3 regions of the Janthinobacterium sp. GMG2 genome follow, and region 1 is predicted to be linked to each of the others. Evidence: predicted binding sites of a transcription regulator. Region 1 holds the regulator's gene; each other region holds the start of a gene.

Region 1 (9,603 bases):
GGAATGCAGCTTGCGCTGGCTTGACCTGTGCGATGGCAGATCGCTATATATCGGTGTATATTACGGACCTGGTTCTCTTCTCATCAAGGATACGATCATGCGCCTCACCTCCCTCGCCACACTGCTCGGCGCCGCCCTCTTCGCCACCGCCGCCTCGTCCGCCCTTGCCGGTGAAGTGGTCGTGTCGGCCGCGGCCAGCCTGACGAATGCATTCAAGGAGGCGGCGCAAAGCTACGAGGCGCAGTATCCGGGCAGCAAGGTATCCCTGAACTTCGCCGCTTCGGGCGTGCTGCTGCAGCAGATCGTCAAGGGCGCACCCGTGGACGTGTTTGCCTCGGCCGACCAGGAAACCATGGATGCGGCGCAAAAGCAGGGCCTCGTCTTGCCGGCCGAGCGCATGGACTTCGTCGGCAACAGCCTGGTGCTGATCGTGCCGCACGATAGCAAGCTGGGCATCAAGAGACTGGCTGACCTGACGCACAAGGGCGTGACCCGCGTGGCCATCGCCAATCCGGCCAGCGTGCCCGTCGGCCGTTATTCCGAAGGCGCGCTGAAGAAGGCGAAGCTGTGGGACGCCGTGCAACCGAAAGCCATCGGCACGCAGAACGTGCGCCAGTCGCTCGACTACGTGGCGCGCGGCGAAGTCGATGCGGGCTTTGTCTACGCGACCGACGCGGCCATCATGAAGGACAAGGTGAACGTGGTGCTGGAGGTGCCGCTGGACGCGCCCGTGCTGTACCCGATCGCCACCATCAAGGGCAGCGGCAATGGGGCCGAAGCGAAGCGCTTTGTCAGCTATTTGCAGACGACGCCGGCGCAAGCCATCCTCGCCAAGTACGGTTTCAAGAAACCATAAAGCAAACGACTGCGCATGGATATCGCCTGGACCGCGCTGGCCCTGTCGCTCAAAGTGGCGGCGTGGGCCACGGCACTCAACTTGTTGCTCGGCATCGGCACGGGCTATCTGCTGGCGCGCACGCGTTTTCCCGGGCGCGAGCTGCTCGACGCCCTGTTGACCCTGCCGATGGTGATGCCGCCCACCGTGCTCGGCTACTACCTGCTGGTGCTGCTGGGCCGGCGCGGCACCCTGGGTATCTGGCTGCAGGACAACTTCGGCATCAACCTCATCTTTACGTGGCAGGGTGCCGTGATCGCTTCCACCGTGGTCGCTTTCCCTCTCGTCTTCAAGCCCGCGCGCGCCGCCTTCGAGGCCGTCGACGGCCAGCTCGAGCAGGCGGCCCGCGTGCTGGGCATTTCCGAGCTGGCGATTTTCTTTCGCGTCACGTTACCGCTGGCCTGGCGCGGCATCCTGGCCGGCGTGCTGCTGGGATTCGTGCGCGCGCTGGGCGAGTTTGGCGCCACCCTGATGGTGGCCGGCAGCATTCCCGGCAAGACACAGACCCTGTCGGTGGCCGTGTATGAAGCCGTGCAGGCGGGCCAGGACGACGTGGCCAATACGCTGGTCGTGATCATCTCGGTGGTCTGCATCGTGGTGCTGCTGTCGGCTGGCCGCCTGGCGCCCGGGCGCGTCGCGCACAAAGGACGCTGAGGATGACGCCCATGCAACTCGACCTCGACATCCGCGCCACCTTGCGCTCCGGCAAACGCCGCTTCGACCTGCAGGTGCAATGTACGTCCGGCAGCCAGCGCATCGCCATGTATGGCCCGTCCGGCGCCGGCAAGAGCATGACCCTGAAAGCCATTGCCGGACTCTTCACGCCGGACGAAGGCCATATCCGCCTGAACGGGCGCACCCTGTTCGATTCGGCCGCCGGCATCAATTTGCCGCCGCAGCAGCGCAACGTCGCCTATCTGTTCCAGGATTACGCGCTGTTCCCGCACCTGACGGTGCGCCAGAACGTGGGCTTTGGCCTGAGCCGGGGATGGTTCAATCCGCGCGCGCGCGAAAAATTGCAGAAGGTCGAGCATTGGCTCGATGCCTTCCACTTGCAGGAACTGGCGCACCAGTTCCCCGACGAGTTGTCCGGAGGCCAGCGCCAACGGGTGGCGCTGGCGAGGGCGCTCGTGGCCGAGCCGTCCGCGCTGCTGCTCGACGAGCCGTTCGCCGCCCTCGATCCGGCCCTGCGTGTCAAAATGCGGCTGGAACTGAGCCAGTGGCAACAGCGCCTGGACGTGCCCATGATCCTGATCACGCACGATCCGGAAGATGCGCGCATCCTGGGCGAGCACGTGCTGTACTTGCGCGACGGACAGATCGATAACAGGGAAGACCACATGGCATTGGGTGAACGCATTGGATAAAATCGGCTTGCAAGGCTCGCTATGGATGACGGTGGGCGGGGAAAACCTGGGCGGCGCCGGCAGGGTGGAATTGCTGGGCGCCATCGCCGAATGCGGCTCCATCACGCAGGCGGCCAAGTTGGTAAAGATGAGCTACAAGGCGGCCTGGGACGCCATCGACGCGATGAACAACCTGGCCGGCGAACCGCTGGTCGAGCGCCTGACGGGCGGCAAGGGCGGCGGCGGCACGCGGCTCACGCAGCGGGGACGCCAGCTGGTCGACAATTTCCGCATCATCGAACGCGAGCATGCCCGCTACCTGCGCCAGCTGGGCAGTCAGGCCGAAGGCATCGCCGACGATCTTTTACTCATACGGAGAATGGCCATGAAAACGACGGCGCGTAATCAATTCCTGGGCAAGGTGGCCGAACTGAAACAGGGTGCCGTCAATGACGAAGTCACCCTGGAATTGCCCGGCGGCCAGCACATCGTGGCCATCGTCACGCAGGGCAGCAGCGCAAGCCTGGGCCTGGTGCCGGGCGCGGAAGCGTTTGCGCTGATCAAGGCTTCGTCCATCATCCTCGTGGCCGATAGCGAAGGCGCGCGCTTTTCCGCCCGCAACCAGCTGGCCGGCACGGTCACGCGCGTGCAGACGGGCGCCGTCAACACGGAAGTGGTGCTGGACTTGCCGCGCGGCGGCACGATCGCCGCCATCATCACCAACCAGAGCAGCACGGACCTGGGTATCGAACTTGGCGGCAGCGTGACGGCGATGTTCAAGGCGTCCAGCGTGATTCTGGGCGTACCCGCGTAAATTAATCCTTCAACCGCGACAACCAATCCGCCGCCGCCGCCAGCGCCAGTTCCAGCTCCTGCGCCGTGTGCGCCAGCAGGCTTGGGACTTCGTCCAGGCGGCCAGCGTCGATGGCTTCCTCGGTGGCGAACGCGGCGCGGATCAGGCGTTTCGTGCCCAGGGTGCCGACGGAGCCGCGCACGCTGTGCAGGATACGCGCCACGTCGCTGTGGCGGCCTGCCTGCAATGCTGTTTCCGCGTCGCGTACGGGCGTCATGCCCTTGTTCAGCGCGTCTTCGACCATGCGCCGCAGTACACCGCGCCCCTTCGCGTCACGTCCCATCACGCGCATCAGCGGCGCCATGGAAAACACCTCTTCATCGGCGACGCGTACGGGCTCGGCCGTCTGCACTGGCGGGCGCTTGGGCAGGTGGCGCAGGATGACTTCCATCATCTCTTCCACCACCACGGGCTTGGCGATGAAGTCGCTGATGCCGGCCGTCATGCAGCGCTCGCGCTCGGACGCCAGCACGCCGGCCGTCATGGCGATCACGGGCAGGCTCAGGCGCAGCTCCGTGCGGATGATGTGGGTGGCGCTGAAACCGTCCATGACGGGCATCTGCATGTCCATCAGCACGATGTCGTAGCGCAGCGCTTCCGTGCGCAGCCGTTCCACGGCTTGCAAGCCGTCGCCCACCACGTCGAGGGTGGCGCCCATGTGTTCGAGGATGCCGCGCGCCACGGCCTGGTTCAAATGATTGTCTTCCACCAGCAGGAAATGCACGCCGGCCAGTTCCGTGCCCAGTGGCTGGTGCAGGATGCGCTGCTCGCCGCCGTCGTTCTTGGTGATCAGTGCCTGGTGCAGGGCATCGAACAGGCTCGATCCCGTGATCGGTTTCATCAGCACGACGTCGGCCTCGGCCGCGCTGGAAATTTCCTCGAGGTGGTTGCGGGCGAAGGCGTTGACCATCACCACGATGGGCTGGCGCTGGCCGCTGGCCGCCTGGCGGATGGCCTTGGCCGTGGCCAGGCCGTCCATGACGGGCATGTGCCAGTCGGCCAGCACCACGTCGTACGGTTGCTGCTGCGCCAGGCGTTCGCGGTACAGTTCGATGGCGGCAAAGCCGGAATCGACTTCGTCGGCCAGCCAGCCCCACGCCTCGATCAGCTTGACGATCAGTTCGCGCGTGGTGCGGTTATCGTCGGCCACCAGCAGGCGCAGCTGGCCCAGTGCCGGCGTGCGCCGCGTTTCGGCTGGCTGCGCCAGCATCTCGAACGGCACGCTGAACCAGAAGCGGCTGCCCTTGCCTTCGCTGCTGGCGACGGCGATGTCGCCGCCCATCATGTGGATCAGCTGCTTGCTGATGGCCAGGCCCAGGCCCGTGCCGCCGAAGCGGCGCGTGATGCTCTGGTCGCCCTGCGAAAACGCGGCAAACAGCTGCTGTTGCTGCAGTTCCGTCATGCCGATGCCCGTGTCGCGCACTTCGAAGCGCAGCCAGGCGCGGCCGCTCTCGCTCCTGCTCTCGGCCAGGCTGACGGCCACCACCACTTCGCCGTTCTCCGTGAACTTGATGGCGTTGCCGGCCAGGTTGACGAGGATTTGCTGCAGGCGCTGGGCGTCGCCCACGAGGCGCCGCGGCACGTCGGGCTCGACGGCGATGGCCAGTTCCAGCTCCTTTTCGCCCGCATTCATCGTCATCGTCGTGGCCAGGGTATTCATGACTTCGTCGAGGTCGAATTCGACGGGCGACAGTTCCATGCGCCTCGCCTCGATCTTCGAATAATCGAGCACGTCGTTGAGGATACCCAGCAGCGACTGGCCCGCCACGCGCACCATGGTCAGATACTTGCGCTGTTCCGTATCGAGCTTGGTATTTCCCAGCAAATACACCATGCCCAGCACGGCATTGAGGGGCGTGCGGATTTCATGGCTCATGTTGGCCACGAAATCGCTCTTCGCGCGGTTGGCGGCCTCGGCCCGGTCGCGTTCCTGCTCCAGTTCGGCCGCGCGCGATTCGAGTTCCTGCTGCAGACGGTCGCGCTCGCTCATCAGGCCGTTGAACGCCTCCGTCAGTTCGCCGATCTCGTCGCGCTGCTGCACCGGCACGGGGGTGAAACGGCTGCCGCTGGTGCGCAGGGCCAGCAGGGTGTTGCGCAGGCGCACCAGCGGCGACAGCAGGCGCACGGTGACCCAGCCCAGAACAAATGCGGCCAGCAGCGAAGCGAGGATGCTCCACAGCACCAGCCGGTACAGGACGCCATCGAACGGTTCGAAGGCGTCCGCGACGGGCAGCGAGGTAGCCAGCAGCCAGTTCACCGATTTCAAACGCTTGAAGCTGTTGACGGCCGTGATGCCGCGGCTGTTGGTGCTGACCATGCTGCCTTCGCCATCTTCCTTCAGCAGCTGGGTGGTCGTCAGGTTGGCGCTCGGCTGGCGCGGCTGCAGCAAGCGGCTGGTATCGGGATGCAGCACGTAGCGCGGCACGGCGCCGCGCGTGAGGATGAAGTAATAGCCGCTCTTGCCGATCTTTTCCGAGCGCAGGCGTCCCAGCAGGTTGTCCTTGTACAGGCGCAGCACGCCGATCACCACGCCGGCCACCTGGCCATCGGCGGCCAGCACGGGCGCGACCATCTGCACGATGGGCATGCCGCTCGACTTGCCGAGCATCGGCTCGGTGATCATGGGCTGGCGCGTGCGCAGCACGGTCTGGAAATACTCGCGCTCGGCAACGTTGATGCCCGTGCGCCCCGCCACTTCCGGCATGTCGGCCACGACGGCGCCATGTGCATCGAGCACCAGCACGTCGTCGAACAGCACCAGCATCGAGCGGCGCGAATAGTATTCGCGCAATTGGGCCGGCTGGGCCATCAGTTCCGGCGGCTGCTGCCTGGCCGTCAGGGTGACGATCTGCAGCAGCATGCCCAGCTTGTCGTCGAGCTCGGCAGCGGTGCGGCTGATCAGGGACGACTGCTGGCTCAGCAGTACTCGGGTGAAGTCGTCGCGCATGTGCTGCACCTGTATCATGGTGACCAGCGCGATCATGGCGATCGAGGTCAGGCTGGTGGCCAGCGCGACTTTTGCTTTGATGCCGAGAGGCTTCATGATTTCCTTTTCAGTACCGGGCGGCACAGGCGGCAGATAATGCTGTTAGGAATTTTCCTATCAATACATCAAGTTGGCAAGCGGCGCCGCGCAAATGACCCTCCCCGCATGGGCTTTTGACGATGTTGCCATATAATTAAAGGCTGGACGTCGTTTATTCGCCGAAATTGCGGTGAAATTGGCACACGGCAACCCTGTATGCAGTAAACTTGTTGTTGCATTTTCTAAAAGGTACCGACATGACTGAAGCGCTACTCACTCCAACCTTGCCCACAGTGACCGTGGAAGCGTTGCGTGCGCGATGCTCGACCTGCAGCATGCATCAATTGTGCCTGCCGATGGGCCTCGATATGGGCGACATGGACAGGCTGGACCAGATCATCGGCCGCCGCCGCAAGATCGTGCGCGGCGCCTCGCTGTTCCGCATCGGCGACTCGTTCCAGAACCTGTACGCGATCCGCCTGGGACACTTCAAGACGTACCAGATCAATCCCGGCGGCGAAGAGCAGGTGACGGGCTTCCAGATGGCCGGCGAACTGCTGGGCATGGACGCCATCAGCGCCGACCGCCACCACTGTAATGCGGTGGCGCTGGAAGACAGCGAAGTGTGTGAAATCCCGTTTTCCAGCCTGGAACAATTGCTGGGCAATATGCCGACTCTGCTGCGGCATTTCCACCGCATGATGAGCCAGGAAATCACGCGCGAGCAAAGCGTGATGCTGTTGCTGGGCAATATGCAGGCGACGCAGCGTTTTGCCGCCTTCATCGTCAACCTGGCGTCGCGCTATGAAGCGCGCGGCTATTCGAGCAGCAAATTCCAGCTACGCATGTCGCGCGAGGAAATCGGCAACTACCTGGGCCTGACCATCGAGAGCGTCAGCCGCCTGCTGTCCAAATTTAAGAAGGAAGGCTGGCTGCGCGTGTCGAACCGCGAGATCGAGATCCTGCAACCAGCCAAGCTGAAAGCCATTACGGCAGGCACGGACGTCTGCAAGTAAGGCTTATAGCTCTTCGTCCGCATGCAGCGCGATGCTGCGCTGCACGGGCCAGGTCCAGATGCCGGACAGGCGCCACTCGCGCTTGTCGTTTTCCACCAGCACCTGCCAGCGGCTGCGCTCGAGCATCGGCAGCGCGACCGAAAAATTGCCGGCCGCATCGGGCTGCACCAGCAGCTTGATATCTTTTTCCGGCAGGGTCGCATGCGCCAGGTGCAGCTGCAGCGGTCCCTGGTAGGCCTTGCCGAAGCTGTGCACGGAACCGCTCAGGCGCGCTTGCGCCACGTCGTACGCCAGGCTCGTATCCATGGCCAGGTCGCTGGCGATCGTGTCGCGCTTCAAATCCTGGTTGATCGCCTTGCCCTGCTTGTAATAATCGCCCACCACCAGCGCATCGGGCTGCGTAAACGCGATATAGCCCATGAAGCTGCCGACGACCACGGACAGGCCGGGACCGATCATCAGCAGCCATGGCCAGCGATGCTTGTACCACGGTGCAACGGGAGGCTGCAGTTTCAGACTGTCGGACATGGTATTTCTCCTCTGTAAACGGCCAGCCCCCGTGCGGGGACCGGCCTTCCTGCATCACCGCGGCACGATGAAGACCGCGCTTTCACGCACATGCAGCGACGGGTTGTCCAGCGATTGCAATTCGATCGCAATCTTGTTCGACCCCTTCTCGCCCACGCCGTGCGGCACGCGCAGGCGGATCGGCCAGCCCAGCGTTTCCGTCGGCTGCAAGGTCACTTCTTCGCGCGTCAGCAAGGTCAGGCCCGGCAAGCCGGAGGCGCTGATCTTGAAATGCTGGCTTTGCTCGGACGTGTTCATGATCTGCAGGCGGTAGACGTTTTCGATCATGCCGTCTTCCACTTCGCGTCCCATCGAACCGCGGTCGCGGATCACGTCCATTTTCAGGGGCGTGCGCAGGGCCAGCGAGGTACATACGGCGATGATGATCAGGGCCAGGATGGAAGTGTAGATCAGGACGCGCGGGCGCATGGCGCGCTGGCGTATCTGCTTCGAATTGAAGTTGTTTTCCATCGCATGGTCGGTGCTGTAGCGTATCAGGCCACGCGGCCGCTCGACCTTGTCCATCACGCTGTTGCAGGCATCGACGCAGGCGGCGCAGCCGATGCATTCATACTGCAGGCCGTTGCGGATATCGATGCCGGTCGGACACACCTGCACGCACAGGGTGCAGTCGATGCAATCGCCCAGCTTGTCGTTGTTGCCGGCCTTCTTGCTCATGGCGCCGCGTGGTTCGCCGCGCTTGGCATCGTAGGTGATGATCAGGGTGTCCTGGTCGAACATGGCGCTCTGGAAGCGCGCGTAGGGGCACATGTATTTGCACACCTGCTCGCGCAGCCAGCCCGCGTTGCCGTAGGTTGCCAGGCTGTAGAACAAGACCCAGAACCATTCCCAGGGACCGAAATTCAAGGTGACCACCGATTGCGCCAGTTCCTTGATCGGCGTGAAGTAGCCGACAAAGGTAAAGCCCGTCCACAGGGCGATGGCGCCCCATACCAGGTGCTTGGCCGTCTTCTTGAATGCCTTGCGCACGGACGGGCCCTGCTTGTCGAGGGCCATGCGCGCGCTGCGCGTGCCCTCGATGCGGCGTTCGACCCACAGGAAAATTTCCGTGTATACCGTTTGCGGGCAAGAGAACCCGCACCACACCCGCCCGGCAATGGCCGTGACGAGGAACAACAAATACGCACAGATGATCAGCAGGGCCGCCAGATAGATGAAATCCTGGGGCCACAGCACGACGCCGAAAATGTAGAACTTGCGCGTGGTCAAGTCGAACAGCAGGGCTTGCCTGCCATTCCAGGTCAACCACGGCAAGCCGTAGAACGCGAGCTGGGTAAGCCATACGCATACCCATCGCCAGGTAGCGTAGCGTCCTTTGGCCTCGCGAGGGTAGATCTGCTCGCGGGCCGCATACATCTTGATGACTTGAGGTTCCATTACATCATTTCACGGGCGTCTGAGGATTCGACAGGCTCCAGACATACGCCGACAGCACGTGTACCTTGGACTCGCCGAGGAAATCGCTGAAGGCCGGCATGGTGTTGCTGCGTCCCTTGCGTACGGTTTCCATGATGGTATCGGCGCTGCCGCCGTACAGCCAGACCTTGTCCGTCAGATTCGGCGCGCCGAGCATCTGGTTGCCCTTCGCATCGGCGCCGTGACAGGCCATGCAGGCGCCAAACTTGGCCTTGCCCAGCACCGACTTGACGGGATCCGAGGTCGAACCGGACAGGCTGAGCACATAATGGGCCACGTTCTCGACGTCCTTTTCGGAACCGAGGGCGGCGCCCATCGGTGGCATCTGCCCATTGCGGCCGTGCAGGATGGTGGTCTTGATGATGTCGGGTTCGCCGCCATACAGCCAGTCCTTGTCCGTCAGGTTGGGGAAGCCCTTGTTGCCGCGCGCATCCGAACCGTGGCATTGCGCGCAGTAGGTCAGG
Region 2 (9,603 bases), on a different contig from region 1:
CGTTTCCGTGTCGGCGTGGGCGCAATTGCTGATGACGGGCAGGGACTGGTCTTTGTCACACATGGCGGTATCCTGTTGGGCGGTGGAGATGTTGAAGAGAACTATTGCGGCAGGGGTGAAGCGGGGCGTCTGGCGCTCAGCATGCGTGCCAGGCGATCCAGCAAGGTGGTCTTCGGCGGCACGGGCTGGTGCAGCGCCACCAGGGCGGCCCATTGCTGCGACAGTTGCTGGCAAGTTGCTTGCAGCACGGGACTCAGGCCGGGCGAGCCGGCCAGCGCTTGCAGATGGCGTTCGATGACACCGGCCAGTTTCTCGCAGGGACTGCCCGCATGGTAGTGCGACATCAGGTGCAGCACGGCCGAGAGCAGCAATTCAGGCTGTTGGCCTTGCGGGGAAGAAAACATCGGGGAAGGTCGGTCGTGCGCCATCAAACACTCCTGTGCGGTGGTTTGGCTGGCTGCGCGCACGGGGCGCGACTGGCTGGCGAGTGTGGTGACTGGCTGCCGTGCTGCTTCAGGCAGTCAGGATCAGCTTGTTCAATTGGGTGACGCGCAGGCGATAGATCTTGCCGCTGTGTTCAATCTCCACTTCGCGGCCCTGCTGCAACAGGGCTTCGCTGGTGATGCGGCGCGCCGGCTGGGCCATGCTGACGGGAGGACGGACGTGGGCAGTAGCGGCATCCTGGATCAAGGCTGGTTTTGAGCTTTGCATGTTGGGCTTTCTTTATCTCAGTTGAGAATGATTCGTATTTGCATTATTGTTGAATGTGGCCCGAAAAGCAAGGCTTATTTGTGCGGAACCTGCGCTTTTTTATGGCAGCGCGACGCCTTGGCCGACGAGGTCGTTCAAAGGCGGCCGCTGGCGCGGCGTGGAGGGGCGGTGGCGGCAAAAAAGACCCGGCAAGGCGGTGCGCGCCTTGGCCGGGTCAAGCCTGTGCCAAGCTGGAAGAAAGCGGGATGGCGTTAAATCGTGGCCAGCAATTGGGCCGAGGCGGCCGCCGCAGCGGTGGTGTCGGCCTTGAGCTTGGCGGCGGCCAGCTGCTTGGCGCGCGAGCGCGAAGGCGGCAGGCGGCGCAGGGTTTTCAGGGCGTCAGGATCCTTGATGCCGATGGTGCGCTGGTCAACCGAGATCAGGCCGATTTCATTGAAGGCGGACAGGGTGCGGCTCACCGTTTCCAGGGTCAGGCCCAGGTAGCTGCCGATTTCATGGCGCGTCATGCGCAGGTTGAACAGTTTGCTCGAGTAACCCATCTGCGCGAAGCGGTCGGCCAGCGAGACGAGGAAGCGCGCCACGCGGGCTTCGGCGCTCAAGGCGCCCAGCATGCCGATCATCGCCTGTTCGCGCACCAGTTCGCGGCTCATCACGCCGTACATGACGTTTTCCAGTTCCAGGTGAACACGTCCCAGCGCCGTCAGCTTCTTGAACGGCAGCAGGATCAGGTCGCAGTCGGACAGGGCCACCGCTTCCGAGGAGTAATGGCGCGAGTGGATGCCGTCGACGCCCAGCATGTCGCCCTTCATGGGAAAGCTCAGTACTTGTTCATTGCCGAATTCATCGATGAGCACGGTTTTCAGGAAGCCCGAATTGACGATGTACAAGGTGTCGAACGGCTGGCCGATGGTGTGCACGCGCTGGCCCGTCTTGAATTGCACGTGCTGGAACAGCAGTTCGTCGGCGGCGATGGTGCAGGCGCTGGAGATATGCAGCAGGTCGCACACCTCCTTCAGGTTCGACCAGAGCCGCCCCTGGCGCTGGCGCCCTGCTTCCATCGGAGAGGAGGGGGCCAGCGATGGGGAGGCGGCGCGGGTTTCGGGCGTTTGCGTGGACAGCATGTTCATCTCCTGGTGACAGGTAGTTCAGAGTTGAATAACAGGGTGCGCAGGACGGCGGGCAGGGAAGGGGCGGCGCGCGTCCAGGCAGGTAAAGCTCAATTCGCTGACGACTTGCTGTGTGATGAAATAACTTCCCAGCAACTTGATTACTGGTTTCAGTATGCCAACAACCGTATCCAATTAATATCAGCAGTGGCTGAATATGGCAGTAGGAGCTGTGGTAGGTGAGGTAGGATTGTTCCTACTGTCGACGCGCGGGCGCGCGCCGCCGTGCTCAAGTCTTGAAGGGGGATAAGAGGCGGTGCGCCACGGCGTACTGGACCATTTCCGACAGCGAACTCATGCCCATCTTTTGCATGATGCGCGTCTTGTGCGTACTCACCGTCTTGACGCTCAGGTGCAGATTGTTGGCGATTTCCGTGATCGACTTGCCCGCCACCAGCAGGGAAAAGACTTCGAACTCGCGGTCCGACAACTGTTTGTGCAGCAAGCTTTCATTCGGCATCATGATGTTGAGCACGAGCTGCTCCGCCACCTCGGCGCTGATATACGGACGTCCCGACGCCACCTTGTGGATGGCGCCCACGAGCTGGGTGCCCGCGCTTTCCTTGGTCAGATAGCCTTGCGCGCCGGCGCGGATGGCGCGCACCGCATATTGTTCTTCCTCGTGCATGGTGAGGATCAGGATGGCCAGCTTCGGCGCCTCGCTGCGGATTTGCCGGATCAGGTCGACGCCGCTGCGGCCCGGCATCGACAGGTCGAGCAGCAGCAGGTCGAAGCCGCCCTGGCGTACGTGGTTGAGTACTTCAAAGCCGTCGATGGCTTCACCCACGATATCGATGTCCGGCGCGCCGTCAAGGATGCGCTTCAATCCTTCTCGCATGATGGTGTGGTCGTCGGCAATCACAATACGTATCATAGGCGGGCAATCTGGAGGCGTGAAATCTGCTCTGTCCGTCACCGGACAATCAAATGTTGAGAAACGAGAAACGTTGCCATTTTAACTGACGCGGCCGAAAATTTGCCTTTTTCTTAATGTGCCGGCAACGGCGGTCTCCGTGGTCATGTGACCCCTTATTCCGACGGTGGTTCCTTGATCAGCCTATGCACGAGTACCGGCAGTTTTGAGTGCGACAGCACCTTGTTGGTGACGCTGCCCAGCAGCAATTGCCCCCAGCCGCTGCGGCCATGCGAGCCCATGAAAATCAGGTCGCAATGCTGCAATTGCGCCACTTCCACGATTTTCAGGGCGGGGCTGTCGGAAAAGGCCGTCAAGCCCGTCGCTTCCAGGCCCCGCTTGGCGGCCGCGTCGAGGATGGGCTGCCAGTGGTCGGCGCCCGCTTTGCGCATGGCGATGCGGTACTCCTCCTCGCTGGGGTAGCTTGGCGGAATGATCTCGATGTATACCGGGTACTGGTATTCGGGCGCCACGTACACGGCAAGGATGTCGGCGTGCATCTGTTCGGCAAAGGCAACGCCGGCACAGGCCGTCAAGTTGGAGACGGCGGAGCCGTCCGTGGCGATCAGAATTTTCTTATACATGGCAGATCCTTTGACGGTGACTGAGCGCGCGCAACGCCTCTTATTGTAGACGCGGCGGCAGCATTGTATTCATGTAAAGACTTGATAATTATCAACACAACTGCACCTTCAGTATAGACAACATTGGCAGAAAGATCGTGTTTTAGCTGCAACGCTGTCCATACTGCGCTGTTGCGCGGGCGTCCGGAAGCAGGATTTGTTGTACTGCGCGTGGTCTTGCACGCACGCCAATGGTAGTATTTCAAAATACAACAGCAGGAACACTTATTTCCTGGTGGAAAAGCTCTTGTGGACCAGCTTTGCACCAGGAAGCGCGTTTTGAGATTTACCAACAGGGCGGCGCCCTGCTACACTCGCACCATCGCAGCGGTATTGCCTCAAATCATCTTAATCGAGAAATTGTGGGTATCAGTCTGTAAAACGCACAGTTCAGGCGGAATTTTGACAAATTATGGAGAAGCAGGGATATGACCAACGCCGCTGATGATTTCGACGCATTATTCGATGAAGTATCTGCGCAAAGTGCGGCCGCGGCTCAGCCCGCGCCTGCCGCCGCGCCCGCTCCCGCCGTGATTGCGGATGACGATTTCGACGCGCTGTTCGACTCCGTGTCGGCCAGCGCCGCCGTGCCGGCAGCCGCCGTGGCAGAAACGCCGGCCGCGCCGGAAGCGGCGCCCGTGGCCAGCGCCGATGCGCCTGGCGACGCGGCCGATCCCGTCGACCAGTCCGACAAGCCGATGTTCGAGCGCCTGGGCGGCATCGTGCGCCTGCTGCACGATTCGCTGCGCGAACTGGGCTACGACAAGGCGTTGACGGAAGCGTCGTCGCAGATCGTCGACGCCCAGGACCGCCTGGAATACGTCGCCACCCTGACCGAACAGGCAGCCAACAAGGTTCTGAACACGCTCGACGAAGGCATGCCGGCGCAAGATGTGCTGTCGAAGAAGGCCAAGGACATGGACAGCCGCTGGACGGCCCTGTTCGATGGCAAGCTGAGCCTGGAAGAATTCAAGGCCCTGGCCGGCGATTCGCGCCAGTTCGCGCAAGCCGTTTCCGAAGCAACGGAAGCGGAAAAAGCGCGCTTGCTGGAAATCATGATGGCGCAGGACTTCCAGGACATCACGGGCCAGCTGATCAAAAAAGTGGTCAACATCACCAAGACGGTGGAAAACGAACTGGCCCAGCTGCTGCGCGACAACGCGCCGGCCGAAGTGCGCGAGAAACTGGCGCAAAAGCCGGTGCCGCTGATGCAGGGCCCGTCTGTGCCGTCGGTGGCGCTGGACCAGGATAATGTAGACGACCTTCTTGCGGATTTGGGATTCTAATGGACGATATGCTCAAGGATTTCGTCGTTGAGGCGATGGATCTTGCGGTTAATGTTGAAGAGCACTTGTTGCGCCTCGAGCGCGATCCTGACAACAAGGAAACACTGAATGCCGTGTTTCGTTCCTTCCACACCATCAAGGGCGGCGCCGGCTTCATGGGCTTGCCCGCGCTGGTGGCGGCCTGCCATCTGACGGAAAACCTGTTCGATGCCTTGCGCACGGGCGCCGCGCCCGTGACCCCGATCGCCATCGAGGCGGCGCTGCAAGCGTCCGGTTTCGTCGCCGACCAGCTGACGGAGCTGGCCAATGGCGCCGCGCCGGAAAGCTTGCCGGCCATGCCGGAAGAGCTGGAACACATCCTGACAAACGCCATCGAAGGCAAGGGCATGGACGCGCCTGCGCCAGCTGCCGCCGTGGCGGAAGTGGCCGCGCCCGTTGCCGAGGTTGCCGAAGTTGTTGTGGCCGCGCCGACCGCTGCCGTTGCCACAGCCGGCGCCGATGGCCTGGACTGGGAAGCCATGTACAACGCCGTCGTTCCAGAGGGTAGTCGTGTCGCAGCCGCGCCCGTGTCCGCCGCCGCTGCGCCTGCCGCCGTGGCCGCAGCAGCACCTGCCGCCGCTGCCGCCAAACCGGCCGCCAAGGCCTGGGATGGCGCCGAACGGCGCGAAGAGCGTCCGGAAGTACGCCATGCCGCTCCTGTCAAGGAAGACAGCATCCGCGTCGACGCCGTCAAGCTCGACGCGCTGCTGGAAGTGGCCGGCGAATCCGTGCAGGCCGCCAACCAGGCTGCCGTGCTGCTCGAACGCTTGCTGCAATTCAAATTCGAAGGCCAGGCCGCCACCCTGATGGCGACCTTGGCGGAAACCCTGGAACGCGCCTCGCGCTACTCGACGGAACTGCAGCGGGCCACCCTGGCCACGCGCATGCAGCCCGTCGGCCGCCTGTTCCAGAAATTCCCTCGCCTGGTGCGCGAACTGGCGAAAGACCTGGGCAAGGATGTCGAGCTGACCATCGAAGGCGCGGAGACGGAAGTCGACCGCGTCGTCGTGGACAGCCTGTACGATCCGCTCGTGCACATGCTGCGCAACTCGCTCGACCATGGCGTCGAATCGCCGGAAGCGCGCCTGGCTGCCGGCAAGCCCGCCAAATCGTATATTTCGCTGAAAGCCTGGCAGGAAGCGAACAGCGTCATGATCGTGCTGCAGGATGATGGCAAGGGCATGGACCCCGTCTTCCTGCGCAGCAAGGCCCAGCAAAAGGGCTTGATCAGCGAAAACGCGCAACTGAGCAACGACGAATGCTTCCAGCTGGTGTTCCTGCCGGGCTTCTCGACCAAGGAAGTCGCCTCCAGCGTTTCCGGCCGCGGCGTGGGCATGGACGTGGTGAAAACGGCCGTGGAGAAAAACCGCGGCGCCATCCATATCGAATCGTCGCTGGGCAAGGGCACGAAGTTCGCCATCCGCCTGCCGATCGAATTGTCGATCGTGCCGACCATGCTCGTGTCGACCTCGGGCGCCGCGCTGGCGCTGCCGATGGCGGTGGTGCAGCGTGTCGTCGAATTGCCGGAAACCTTCATGGAAGTGGGCGGCGCGCCCGTGCTGAAAGACCAGGGCCGTCCATTGCCCGTGCGGTCGCTGGCCGGCTCGCTGGGCTACGAATCGTGCAGCGAGCGCGTCGGCATCGTTGTCGCCGCGCCACAGCCTTATATTCTGGCCGTGGAAGCCGTCGATGGCACGGCCGACCTCGTGATCAAGCCGATGACGGCCATCACGGTGGAAGGCATTACCGGTACTGCCCGCTCGGCCGAAGGCGAGCTGGTGCTAGTCGTGGGCCTATCTTTCCTGATGGATGGTTGCAGGGGAAGTGTGCGCATGGCTGCCTAGAAACACCGGCACTGACACCAAGCCCGCTGCAGACCTCTGCAGCGGGCTTTTTTTTCGGCTTTTTTCGATTTTTATTCGCCCCGCCGGCATTTTGGCGGATTTTCGTATCAGCAATTTTTTCGTCATATCCGCAAAGCATGCCAAATTTTGTATCGCCTATCCCACGCTGGAGCGGCTTTTGGTTCTGCATTGCACAATATATGGCATAATCATTGCCGATCCCTTCGATCAGTACGACAGATCACTTACTACAGGCTGTGGCAACGCTGCATAAATCATGATGAAGACGCTTTACGACAAACTCTGGGAATCCCACGTTGTTCGGGCCGAAGATGATGGCACGACAATTTTGTATATCGACCGGCACCTGCTGCACGAAGTCACCAGCCCGCAAGCCTTCGACGGCCTCAGTGTGGCGGGCCGCCAGCCATGGCGCATTTCCGCCAACCTGGCCGTGGCCGACCATAACGTGCCGACCACGAGCCGCGTGGACGGCATTGCCGATCCGGTCTCGCGCCTGCAGGTGGAAACCCTGGACAAGAACGCCAAACACTACGGCTTGACCTACTTCAACATGAACGACAAGCGCCAGGGCATCGTGCACGTGATCGGCCCGGAACAGGGCGCGACCCTGCCCGGCATGACGGTCGTCTGCGGCGACTCGCACACGTCCACGCATGGCGCCTTCGGCGCGCTGGCGCACGGCATCGGCACGTCCGAAGTGGAACACGTGCTGGCCACGCAGACCTTGCTGCAAAAGAAATCCAAATCCATGCTGGTGCAAGTCGACGGCGCGCTGCCGGCCGGCGTGACGGCCAAGGATATCGTGCTGGCCATCATCGGCAAGATCGGCACGGCCGGCGGCACGGGCTACTGTATCGAGTTCGGCGGCTCGGCCATCCGCGCCCTGTCGATGGAAGGACGCATGACGGTGTGCAACATGGCCATCGAGGCGGGCGCGCGCGCCGGCATCATCGGCGTCGACGACACCACCATCAATTACGTCAAGGGCCGTCCGTTTTCGCCGGCCGGTCCGCACTGGGAACGCGCCGTTGCCTACTGGCGCACCCTGCATTCGGACCCGGGCGCCCGCTTCGACCTCGTCGTCACCCTCAATGTGGCCGAGATCGTGCCGCAAGTGACCTGGGGCACGTCGCCCGAAATGGTGGTCGGCGTGGATGGCCGCGTGCCTGACCCTGACCAGGAAAAAGACAGCGTCAAGCGCGATGCGATGGAGAAGGCGCTCGTCTACATGAACCTCAAGCCGAACACGGCCATCGAAGACATCCGCATCGACAAGGTCTTCATCGGTTCCTGCACCAATTCGCGCATCGAGGATTTGCGCGCGGCCGCCGCCGTGGTGCGTGGCAAGTACCGCGCCTCGAACGTCACCCTGGCGCTGGTGGTGCCAGGTTCCGGCCTCGTCAAGGACCTGGCCGAGCGCGAAGGCCTGGACCGCATCTTCAAGGATGCCGGCTTCGAATGGCGCGAGCCGGGCTGCTCCATGTGCCTGGCCATGAATGCGGATCGTCTGGAGCCGGGCGAACGCTGCGCTTCCACGTCGAACCGCAACTTCGAAGGCCGGCAAGGGCAGGGCGGCCGTACCCACCTGGTGTCGCCCGCGATGGCGGCCGCGGCGGGTATCGCCGGCCACTTTGTCGACGTGCGGGGATTGCGATGACGGCAGGGACTGGCGCCGCTGGTTTACACTAGCGGTATCAGTCCCATCTTTCTTATCGAGAACTCATCATGAAAAAACTCTTCGCCCTCCTCATCGCCACCGTCATCCTGTCTGGCTGCAACACCGTCTCCGGCATCGGCCGCGATGTGCAGAAAGTCGGCCAGGTTGTCACTGGCGCCGGCGGAAAATAAACCGTGACGTGCGGGCGCCCTGCGCCGCGCGTCCTACCGAGTAGAAACAGCATGGATAAATTTACGATTTACGAAGGCCTGGTCGCCCCGCTGGACCGCGCCAACGTCGACACCGACGCGATTATTCCGAAGCAATTCCTGAAATCGATCCACCGCAGCGGTTTCGGCCCCAACCTGTTCGACGAATGGCGCTACCTCGACCATGGCGAGCCGGGCCAGGACAACAGCCGCCGTCCGCTGAACCCCGAGTTCGTGCTCAACGAGCCACGCTACCAGGGCGCTTCGATCTTGCTGACACGCAAGAACTTCGGCTGCGGCTCCTCGCGCGAACACGCGCCGTGGGCGCTGGATCAATATGGTTTCCGCGCCATCATCGCGCCATCGTTTGCCGACATCTTCTTCAACAACTGCTACAAGAACGGCTTGCTGCCCATCGTGCTGTCGGAAAGCCAGGTCGAGCACCTGTTCAATGAAGTCAAGGCTTTCCCCGGCTACAAGCTGGTGGTGGACCTGGAGCAGCAGTGCGTGCGCACCAGCAATGGTTCCGTGTCGTATCCGTTCGAGATCGACGCCTTCCGCAAATATTGCCTGATGAATGGCCTCGACGATATCGGCCTGACCCTGCGCCACGCCGACGATATCCGCGCCTTCGAAGAGCGGCATCTGCATAATCAACCCTGGCTCGCCAACGTCATCTAATCGATAAAAATATGAAAATTGCAATCTTACCCGGCGACGGTATCGGTCCTGAAATCGTCGCGCAAGCCGTCAAGGTCTTGCATGTGCTGGGCGAATCGTTCGAACTGGAAACGGCGCCCGTGGGCGGCGCCGGCTATGCGGCCCATGGCCACCCCTTGCCGGAAGCCACCCTGGCGCTGGCGAAAGCGGCCGATGCCGTGCTATTCGGCGCCGTCGGCGACTACCAATACGACAACCTGGAGCGCCAGTTCCGCCCCGAGCAAGCGATTCTGGGCTTGCGCAAGAACCTGGGCCTGTTCGCCAATCTGCGTCCGGCCATTCTGTATCCGGAACTGGCGGGCGCCTCGACCCTGAAGCCGGAAGTGGTGTCCGGCCTGGACATTTTGATCATCCGCGAATTGACAGGCGACATCTATTTCGGCCAGCCCCGCGGCGTGCGCGAGTGCCCGG
Region 3 (9,603 bases), on a different contig from region 1:
GATTGAGGCCGTCGAGGTCGATGACTTTCAGGCCATAGTTCTCGCCGGCCACCACCACTTCGGCACGGCCGATCGGTGTGCCGTTGACCTTGATCACCAGCGGTTCGCCGGCCAGCATGTCGAGTTCGATCACGCTTTCCGGGCCGATGGCCATCAACTCTTCCAGCGAGATGCGGGCCGAGCCCACTTCCAGGGTCAGAGTGACGGGAATCTTGCGCATCATTTGCGGAATGTCGCGGCGCGCGCGGGTGCTGGCCACGTCGGAGACGTCGCCCTGGTCGATGATCATGTCATCGCCCAGGTCTTCCAGCAGGGTTTCGCTCTGGTTGGTATCGGTGATATTCATATTATTCGACATCTTCAAATGAGGTTAAACAGAGCTTGCCCTTGTGTTCGGAAACAGCCGCTGTAAATAAACGGGAGTCGTCAAGCATGACGTCGGTACGGCTCAGGCTGACTGGAATCACGTCGCCCACGCGCAGGTCGAACAAGGCGCCCAGCTGCACCTGCTTGCTGACGAGCCGGCCTTCCAGGGTCACTTGCAGGCGCGAAGCGAGCGGGCGTACGCTGCCGCGCAAGGCTTTCTTCGCTTGCGCGCGCTCGGGCAGCAGGCCGCGCAGCACGTCGGCCATCAGGCGCTTGTCCAGCGAGAACCAGAACTGGCCGCTCTGCCCCGCTTCGACGTCGCTGAGCGCCACGGTGACGATCCAGCTGCCGCGTGCCGGATGCACGCCGGACTGCACGGCGACCTCGGCAGTGGTGTCGATGTCGCTGCTCTTGCCCAGGGTTTGCAGGTTCTTGTGGATGCGGGTGAACAAACTGTGGACCAACTGTTGTCCCAGCACCACAGCGAGGCGCTCTTCCGTTGCCGTCACGCGCACTTGCGCCGGATCGGGCAGCGCGCCCTTGGCGCCGGCACTACCGTAGCGATAGTTCAGCACGCTCAACAGTATCTGCCGTTCGAGCGCAAAGCCCGGCTGGCCGGCCGGCGTGGAAAAACTCAGCCAGCGGTTCACGCTGTCTTCGTTCTCCACGCGCGACAAGGTCACGGCGTCGATCTGGAAATTGCCCCAGTAGCGACGGCTCATCGGCTGGCGCAGGGCCACGGCCAGGTCGTCGCGCAGCTGTGCGCCGAATACATGCAGCAAATGGACAGGGCGTCCAAGCAGACAGGAATCGAGGACTTGATGGCGCACAGTTTGATCTGTCTTGGTAATGATTGTCATGTAGTGGTCATGTCGGTATTGCGGTGGCAGAACAAATTATACGGATCGCCCGAAATTAAATACAGCATCATCTTGGCCTTGCCGACAGGTCTGCAAGCAAACGATTGCGCATCGTATCGCATGCTCGATGGCTACGGTGCTGAACAATACATGAAAAAGCCAAATATTGCCATGTATCAATATTCCTTGAGGCAATCCTCTCTTTACTTTATAGTTGCCCCGAGGTAAGCTTATAGCGAGAAAATAGTGATTTGCAGTGCGCCATTCCGCTTACCTGATTCCGGTTTTTATGGCAGTTCCCAGCTCCTCTTATTGCCACCAGAAGAAACTTTTATCAGATAATCATTAGTTGTCATGGCCATGTAAATCATGTCGGCGCAGGTCTGCCGGGTTTGTTTGAATCTGCTGAGCGGATGGTGTGGCAACTGATAAAACTGATGGGCCCAATTGAAATCGGGCCGGGCAAGATGGCATTCAATGTAATGCCTGCCGGAATGGCAAACCAGTAATTTCTGATTGATACGTCACCGCATATTGAAAGTAGAGGGCAAGATGAGCAACGAACTCGCAGGTCTGATCAAGGCCGATCTGGCAGCACTGAGCAATGACGCGCGCGCCCTGGGCGCCAGCATCGCTCCCGCCGCCCAGTTCGGCGCACCGGAACAATCCGGCTTCTCGTTTGCGCAAAGCATGAAAGACGCCATCGGCAAGGTCAACGGCGACGACCGCCTGGCCGCGCAGAAAATGAGCGACGTCGACAGCGGCAAGAGCGACGACATGGTCGGCGCCATGCTGGCCAGCCAGGAAGCGAGCCTGTCCTTCTCCATGTTGATGCAAGTGCGCAACAAGGTCATGGGCGCTGTCGACGAACTCATCAAACTGCCTCTGTAATCTTCACGTCCTGATCCACGCCCAGCCTCCCAGCGAAAGTTACCCCAAGTGATTACCACCATGAAGTCCGCATTTGCGCGCTGGCGCCCTGGCGCCCAGCCCGCCATCCCGCCCGCCCTGCTGAAAAACCTGGTTCCCATCGTCGTGCTGGCCATCGGCATCACCACCATGGTGACCATGTACGCGTGGCGCGACCAGGCCAACTACAAGCCGGTGTTTGGCGCGCGCGAAAAAGTGGCCGTGACGGACATGATGGCCACCCTGGACGCCGAGCACATCCCCTACCGCCTGCATCCGGACAGCGGCCAGGTGCTGGTGCCCGACGCCATGCTGGGCAAGGTGCGCATGCTGCTCGCCTCGAAAGGCGTGACGGCGCAGCTGCCGGCCGGCCTGGAGCTGATGGACAAGAATGACCCGCTGGGCGTGTCGCAGTTCGTGCAGGACGTGCGCTTCCGCCGCGGCCTGGAAGGCGAGCTGGCGCAAAGCATCATGACGATGGACGCGATCGCTTCGGCGCGCGTCCATCTGTCGATTGCCAAGTCGACGTCGTTCGTCGCCAGCGATGGCGACAAATCGTCGGCCTCCGTCGTCGTGGCGCTGAAACCGGGCCGCACCCTGGCGCCGGAACAGATCGCCGCCGTCATCAACATGGTGGCCGGCAGCGTCGCCAGCCTGGCGCCTACGCGCGTGAGCCTGGTCGACCAGGGCGGCAACCTGCTGTCCTCGCACGTCGACCTGACGGACGGCTTCGACGCTTCGGCCGCCGGCAATGAAGGCGCGAAACGCTTCCAGGATGAGATCCGCCGCAACGTCACGGGCTTGCTGGGTCCCGTCATCGGCGAAGACAACTTCAAGCTCAGCGTGACGGCCGCCGTGAACAACGACCGCGTCGATGAAACGCTGGAAAAATACGGCGAAGCCCCGAAAGTGACGAGCGAGGCGATGCGCGAAGAGCAGGAACGCAACCGCACCGTGGCCGGCATTCCCGGCAGCCTGTCGAACCGTCCGCCAGCGGCCGCCGTGCCGGCACCGGCCGACGCCGCCGGCGCCGCACCGGCCGATGGCGCACCGAAGCCGTCCGACGATGGCACGGCCCGCAAGAACGCCACCACGCGCCAGTACGCGTATGACCGCAGCATCACGCAGATCAAGCGCAGCCGTGGCCGCCTGGAAAAACTCAGCGTCGCCGTCGTCCTCAACAGCGCCGCCGCACCGAATCCGAAAACAGGCTGGACCCCTGCAGAACTGGGCAATATCGAAAAAATGCTGACCAGCGGCCTGGGCATCAACGCCCAGCGCGGCGACAGCCTGAGCCTGACGGCGCTGGCCTTCCCTGCCAAGCCACCTGTCGCGCAATGGTGGGAAGAGCGCGACACCGTCGTCGATTTCAGCAGCTGGCTGCTGTACGCGCTGGGCGCCGTGCTCGGCTACTTCCTGATCTTGCGTCCGCTGCTGCGCCTGCTGACCTCGCGCCTGGCGCCGCCGCCACTGAAACAGCTCGATCCAGCCCTGGCGCTGGGCGGCAGCCCCGCCGCCGCCAGTGCCAATGGCGCAGCCGTTGCCGCCGCGCCGGCCCTGGGCGTGAACGGCAACCCGCTGGCGCTCGAAGGCGAGGCCGGCGCCGGCAACATGCCGGTCGTGCCGCTGCTGGAAAACTATGACTTGCCGCCGCCAGGCTCGGCGGTCGACGTGATGGTCGACCACCTGAAAGTGCTGGCGGAAAAAGAACCCGAGCGTGTCGCCGAAGTCGTCAAACAATGGATGCAGAAAAATGGCCGAACTCAACAACAGTAATCCCTCCGACGGCGCCGAATACGAAAGCGCCAGTCTGACCCCCGTGGAACAGGCCGCCATCGTGCTGCTGAGCATCGGCGAAGAACAGGCCGCCAACGTGCTGCGCTGCCTGTCGCGTGAAGAATTGCTGGAAGTCACGCAAGTGATGTCGCGCATGAGCGGCATCAAGGTCGAATCCGTGAAAACGGCCATGCAGACCTTCTTCGACGACTACCGCCAGCAAAGCGGCGTGCATGGCGCCTCGCGCAGCTACCTGAAGCGCTCGCTGGACATGGCGCTGGGCAGCGATATCGCGAATAGCGTGCTGAACAATATTTATGGCGATGCGATCCGCCCCAAAATGGCGCGCCTGCAGTGGGCCTCGCCGAAATGGCTGGCCGAATACATCGTCAACGAGCACGTGCAGATGCAAGCCGTGTTCCTGGCCTTTTTGCCACCCGCGCTGGCCGGCCAGATTCTCGACGCACTGCCCGTCGAAGGCCGCGACCTGGTCTTGTTGAACCTGGCGCGCCTGGACGAGATCGACCGCGACCTGCTGGTCGAGCTCGACGAACTGGTGGGCCGCTGCCTGGGCACGCTCGACACGCAAAGCACCAGCGTGGAAGGCATCCGCCAGGCGGCCGAGATCCTCAACCGCATGCCGGGCAACCGCGCCGCGCTGGTCGAACTGCTGCGCGCGCACGACCCGGACGTCGTCTCGGAAATCGAACTGAGCATGTACGACTTCCTGATCCTGGCCACGCAGAGCGATGTCACGCTCACGCGCATCCTGGAAGACGTGCCGATGGAACAATGGGCGATCGCCCTCAAGGGCGCGGAACCGTCGATCCGCGACGCCGTGCTGAAAACCATGCCGCGCCGCCAGGCACAGAGCTTCGAAGACATGATGCGCCGTTCCGGCCCCGTGCCGCTGTCGCGTATCGAACAGACGCGCCAGGAAATCATGGCCACCGTCAAGGGCCTCGCCGATGCGGGCGAGATCGAAGTGCAACTGTTTGCTGAAGCGGTGATCGAATGAAACACTTCCGCTCGTATCGTTTCCCGCCGCTGTCGCAATTCATCGCCGCCGGCCAGCGTGCCTCCAACGAGGACACGGATGGCCAGTGGCAGGCGTCCGTCTCGGAAGGTTTCGAGCAGGGCCAGCGCGACGGCTACGAAGTGGGCCTGATGCAAGGCCAGCAAGACGGCTACGACACCGGACGCAACGATGGCATGGCGCAGGGCCGCGAAGAAGGCCGCAATGAAACCCTGGTGGCGCTGGACCGCCTGGCCCGCCCCGTCGACGCCATCTTGCGCGACCTGAAAAAAGTACGCGCCGATTACCGCGAAGCGCAGCGCAAGGAAGTGGTCGACCTGGTGGCCAAGGTGGCGCGCCAGGTGATCCGCGCGGAACTGGCGCTGCAGCCGGTGCAATTGCTGGCCCTGGTCGACGAGACCCTGGCCTCGATGCCGCCCACGCGCGAGGAAATCGACGTCTTCCTCAATCCGGAAGAATTGAAACGCATCAGCGAACTCGATCCGAAGCGCGCCAAGCGCTGGAACCTGATCGCCGACGCGCGCCTCGACGCAGGCGAATGCCGCATCAAGGCGGGCGACAATGAAGTCGACGCGGGCTGCCATCAGCGCCTGTCGGCCTGCATGGAGCAGGTCAGCAGCCACCTGGCGCTGGCCGCCGAACACGCGGATCAAGGCGCGCCTGCATGATCGCCGACACGCTGCGCAGCTTCGAGATCGGCGATATCCCGGTCGCGACACCGACCGGCCGCCTGGTCGGCGCTTCCGGCCTGCTGCTGGAAAGCGCCGGCTGCCGTCTGCACACGGGCCAGCGTTGTCAAATTGAAACTGTGAACGGCGAGTGGCTCGACGCGCAAGTCGTCGGTTTCCGCGAAAAACTGTCTTACCTGATGCCGTTCAAGAAGGCGACGGGACTGACCACGGGCGCCAGGGTCCTACCCCTGCCCGACAAGGCCAGCCTGCAGATCGGCCCGTCGTGGCTGGGCCGCATGGTCAATGGCCTCGGCGAGCCGATCGACGACCTGGGCCGCCTCGGCGGCGAACACATCCTGGAAGTAACGCCACCGAAGGTCAATCCCCTGAAGAAACAACCGGTGGTCGAACCGCTCGACGTGGGCGTGCGGGCCATCAACAGCATGCTGACCCTGGGCAAGGGCCAGCGCGTGGGCCTGATGGCCGGTTCCGGCGTGGGCAAGAGCGTGCTGCTCGGCCTGATCACGCGCCAGACGGTGGCCGATGTCGTCGTCGTCGGCCTGATCGGCGAGCGGGGCCGCGAAGTGCGCGAATTCGTGGAAAAGTCGCTGGGCGCCGAAGGTCTCAAGAAGGCCGTGCTGGTGATCGCGCCGGCCGATGAATCGCCGCTGATGCGCATCATGGCAACCGAACTGTGCCACTCGATCGCCGCCCATTACCGCGACCAGGGCAAGCACGTGCTGCTGCTGGTCGATTCGCTGACGCGCTATGCGATGGCCTTGCGCGAAGTGGCGCTGGCCTTGGGCGAGCCGCCGGCCACGCGCGGCTATCCGCCGTCCGTCTTCTCGAACTTGCCGCAACTGGTGGAAAGCGCCGGCAATGGCGCCCACCCGGAAGGCAGCATGAGCGCCATCTACACGGTGCTGGCCGAAGGCGACGACCAGCAGGACCCGGTGGTCGACACGGCGCGCGCGATTCTCGACGGCCACATCGTGCTCACGCGCGAACTGGCCGAGCGGGGCCACTACCCCGCCATCGACATCGCCGCCTCGATCAGCCGCTGCATGGCGCAGGTGATCACGCCCACCCACATGCAGGCGTCGCGCGCGCTGAAAGCGTCGATGGCGCGCCATGCGCGCGTGCGCGATCTGATCCCGCTGGGCGCCTACGTGCCCGGCGCCGACCCGATCACCGACCGCGCCGTGCAGCTGCACGCGCCTATCGAAGCGTTCCTGTGCCAGGGCACCAAGGAAGAAGCGCCGATGGCGCCGTGCATCGAACAACTTGAACAGATCATGGGCTAGGAGCATACGTGAGCAACGCGCATACCATCCGCAACCTGACCACCCTGGTCGGCCTGCGCAGCACCGAAGTGGAACGCCTGCAAAGCGAAATGGCGGCGCAGACGGCCGTGCGCGAGCGCTACCAGAAAAACCTGGAGCGCCTGACGGGCCTGTACACGGATAGCGGCCCCAGCGGCGCCCTGCCCCTGGCCCTGTCCGTCAATTGCGGCAACTTCAAGCAAGCCGTCATGCAGATGGCCGACCAGCATCGTACCGACTTGCATTTGCACGAAGCCAACATGGCCGTTTCGCAACGCGCGCTGAATACGGCGTGGGCCAAGCGCGAGGTACTGGACCAGGTGCTGACACAAAAACAAAAGCATGTTGCAAACGAGCAACAACGTGTCGATGCCAAGCGACAAGACGAACTGGCGACGCAATTCTGGTTCCGCGGACAGGTAAAATGAGTTTGTGTAAGTTTCTTTCAGGAAAACTTCACGAAACGGGAATGGGGGTCGCCTTGTACCGGTATATCCCTTTATTCAGGAGTCTGGCATGGCAAACGTAATTACTGCACCGCAATACGATCCGATCGTCACCGCAAAAAATCTGGCGACCAAGTCGGTAGCGGCGCAACAGGCCGCCCTGGCTGCGCAGACCGCGCTGGCCAGCAATACCTCCAGCGCGCTGGGTAACCTGAAATCGGCCATCTCGGCATTCCAGCTGGCGATGTCGTCCATGACGTCCAGCAAATCCGTGCTGAGCCAGTCCGCCACCTTCAGCAATACCGCGTATGGCACGGGCACGGCCGGCATCAAGGCGGCGCCGGGCAGCTACGCATTCTTTGTGGAACAACTGGCCACGGCCGGCCAGACTTCGTATGGCGGCTTGAGCAACACCATGCCTGCCAACGGCGGCGCCATGACCATCCGCATCGGCGACCCGCTGGCCGCCGTGACCGCCGACAACGCCTTCGACATCGACCTGGCCGCCGCCAACAAGGATGGCGACGCCTATTTGACGCCGCAGGAAATAGCCGCCGCCATCAATGGCAACAGCAAGAATAATGCGCGCGTCACCGCTTCCGTCATCAATATCGGTAACCAGGCGCAACTGGTGCTGACGTCGACGCTCACCGGCGCCGCGAATGCCGTCTCGATCGACACCAGCAGCGTGACGGATTCGGGGCTGCAGACAGCGCTGCAGAGCGACAAGAAAACCCTCGTCGAGCCCAAGGATGCCATCGTCTGGCTGGGCGCCCAGGGCACCGGCACCAAAATCACCCAGGCATCGAATACCTTCACCAACGTGCCCGACGTGAAAATGACGTTCACCAAGGCCATGAGCGCTGGCGAGAGCCCGGTCACCGTGACCGTCGGCACCGATAGCACGGGCACCATCGCCAATGTGCAAGCCTTCGTCGACGCCTACAACAAGCTGAAAAGCGTGATGGATGGCCTGGCCAGTCCCGGCAATCCGGAAAAGAACATCGCCGCCGGCCTCTTTGCCCACGACTCCGGCCTGAACGCCCTGCGCTCGAGCATGGGCGATGCCCTGCGCCTGAGCGTCGATGGCGTATCGCTGGTGGCGTATGGCATTACCGCCCAGCGCGACGGCACGATCAGCCTCAATACCGCCAAGCTGACGGCCAAGCTGGCGGACAATCCTGGCGGCCTGGACAAACTGTTCGGCAATAACAGCCTGTCGGCGCCAGCCGGCGTGCTCGGCGGTCTGGACAAGGTGCTGGGACAGTGGAGCAATGTCACCAAAGGCCAGATCACCCAACGCATGGCAGCGACGGACAAGTTGCAGAAAAGCCTGGCCCAGAGCAGCGAGCGCCTGACCAATCAGTACAACACGGCGTACAACCGCTTCCTGGACCAGTTTTCCCGCCTGCAGGTATTGCAAGAGCAAATGACGCGCAATTCCGACATGTTCGATGCCATGTTCGGCAACGACAAATCCTAAGGCGAGCGTGCCTGCAGCACCGCGCCACGTTAACATAGCGAGAAGATAACAATGTTGAACAATGAAGCTTACGGCAGCTACCACGCCGTCAACCTGGATTCCCAGACCGCCCGCGCCACACCGGTCGAGCTGGTACTGGTGCTGACGGACGGCCTGCTGGAAGAACTGGCGCGCGCGCGCGGGCACATCGTGGGCAAGCGCTACGAGCAAAAGGCCATCAGCCTGGACAAGTGCACGCAAATCATCAACGGTTTGTCGAGCTCGCTCGATTTCGACAATGGCGGCGAAGTGGTCGTCAACCTGGCGCGCCTGTACGACTATTGCGTGGCGCGCCTGTACACGGCCGGCATCAAGCTGGACCCTACCCTGATCGACGAAGTGACGACCTTGATGACGACCATCAAGCGCGGCTGGGTGGGCGTCCAGGCCAACAATGCCTAGGCGCGCGGCGCTGCAGCAGCTGAGCCGGCAATTGAGCGCGGCAGTCGCTCAGCCGGACTGGGATGCGATGGAAAAACTCTCGGCCAGCCTGGCGAAAAACATCCCGCTGCTGGCCGAACGTGGCGCATGGAATGCGCTGGAACAAACAGAATTGTTGCATTTGCGCAAAATTCACGCGCAAGCGGTTAAAATTTGCTCTGAGGAAAAAGAACGCCTGGGTCAACACCTGGGTGCATTACAGGCAAATAAGGAAGGTTGGGTCGCCTACGCCGCGCTCGGCGAATACGACTCGG

Evidence for each region. Region 1 encodes FNR, which switches genes on or off when oxygen is low (the NO sensors DNR and NnrR bind a similar motif). Its sites were predicted from a motif close to TTGATNNNNATCAA; they were not measured.
Region 2: SKZ59_RS05455 (universal stress protein) is a predicted target of FNR. The motif match lies at 3,456-3,469, and genes of this name have one in related genera.
Region 3: SKZ59_RS22760 (FliM/FliN family flagellar motor switch protein) is a predicted target of FNR. The motif match lies at 1,393-1,406, and genes of this name have one in related genera.

What each region holds. Positions count from the first base shown of each region.
Region 1 is NZ_JAXAWA010000003.1:64,368-73,970, reverse strand. Features, by position in the region: gene modA (molybdate ABC transporter substrate-binding protein) at 98-856, shown strand; gene modB (molybdate ABC transporter permease subunit) at 872-1,549, shown strand; gene SKZ59_RS12370 (sulfate/molybdate ABC transporter ATP-binding protein) at 1,561-2,262, shown strand; gene SKZ59_RS12365 (TOBE domain-containing protein) at 2,288-3,055, shown strand; gene SKZ59_RS12360 (response regulator) at 3,057-6,137, opposite strand; gene fnr (fumarate/nitrate reduction transcriptional regulator Fnr) at 6,377-7,135, shown strand; gene SKZ59_RS12350 (FixH family protein) at 7,139-7,663, opposite strand; gene ccoG (cytochrome c oxidase accessory protein CcoG) at 7,718-9,100, opposite strand; gene ccoP (cytochrome-c oxidase, cbb3-type subunit III) at 9,105-9,603, opposite strand, start outside.
Region 2 is NZ_JAXAWA010000001.1:1,214,872-1,224,474, forward strand. Features, by position in the region: gene SKZ59_RS05430 (DUF2325 domain-containing protein) at 1-63, opposite strand, end outside; gene SKZ59_RS05435 (hypothetical protein) at 102-428, opposite strand; gene hemP (hemin uptake protein HemP) at 514-711, opposite strand; gene SKZ59_RS05445 (Crp/Fnr family transcriptional regulator) at 963-1,769, opposite strand; gene SKZ59_RS05450 (response regulator transcription factor) at 2,107-2,751, opposite strand; gene SKZ59_RS05455 (universal stress protein) at 2,907-3,374, opposite strand; gene SKZ59_RS05460 (protein phosphatase CheZ) at 3,842-4,699, shown strand; gene SKZ59_RS05465 (chemotaxis protein CheA) at 4,699-6,582, shown strand; gene leuC (3-isopropylmalate dehydratase large subunit) at 6,860-8,263, shown strand; gene SKZ59_RS05475 (lipoprotein) at 8,332-8,454, shown strand; gene leuD (3-isopropylmalate dehydratase small subunit) at 8,506-9,153, shown strand; gene leuB (3-isopropylmalate dehydrogenase) at 9,165-9,603, shown strand, end outside.
Region 3 is NZ_JAXAWA010000007.1:83,987-93,589, reverse strand. Features, by position in the region: gene SKZ59_RS22765 (FliM/FliN family flagellar motor switch protein) at 1-346, opposite strand, end outside; gene SKZ59_RS22760 (FliM/FliN family flagellar motor switch protein) at 348-1,226, opposite strand; gene SKZ59_RS22755 (flagellar hook-basal body complex protein FliE) at 1,779-2,117, shown strand; gene fliF (flagellar basal-body MS-ring/collar protein FliF) at 2,178-3,911, shown strand; gene SKZ59_RS22745 (flagellar motor switch protein FliG) at 3,889-4,929, shown strand; gene fliH (flagellar assembly protein FliH) at 4,926-5,615, shown strand; gene fliI (flagellar protein export ATPase FliI) at 5,612-6,922, shown strand; gene SKZ59_RS22730 (flagellar export protein FliJ) at 6,931-7,368, shown strand; gene fliD (flagellar filament capping protein FliD) at 7,457-8,869, shown strand; gene fliS (flagellar export chaperone FliS) at 8,921-9,310, shown strand; gene SKZ59_RS22715 (hypothetical protein) at 9,378-9,603, shown strand, end outside.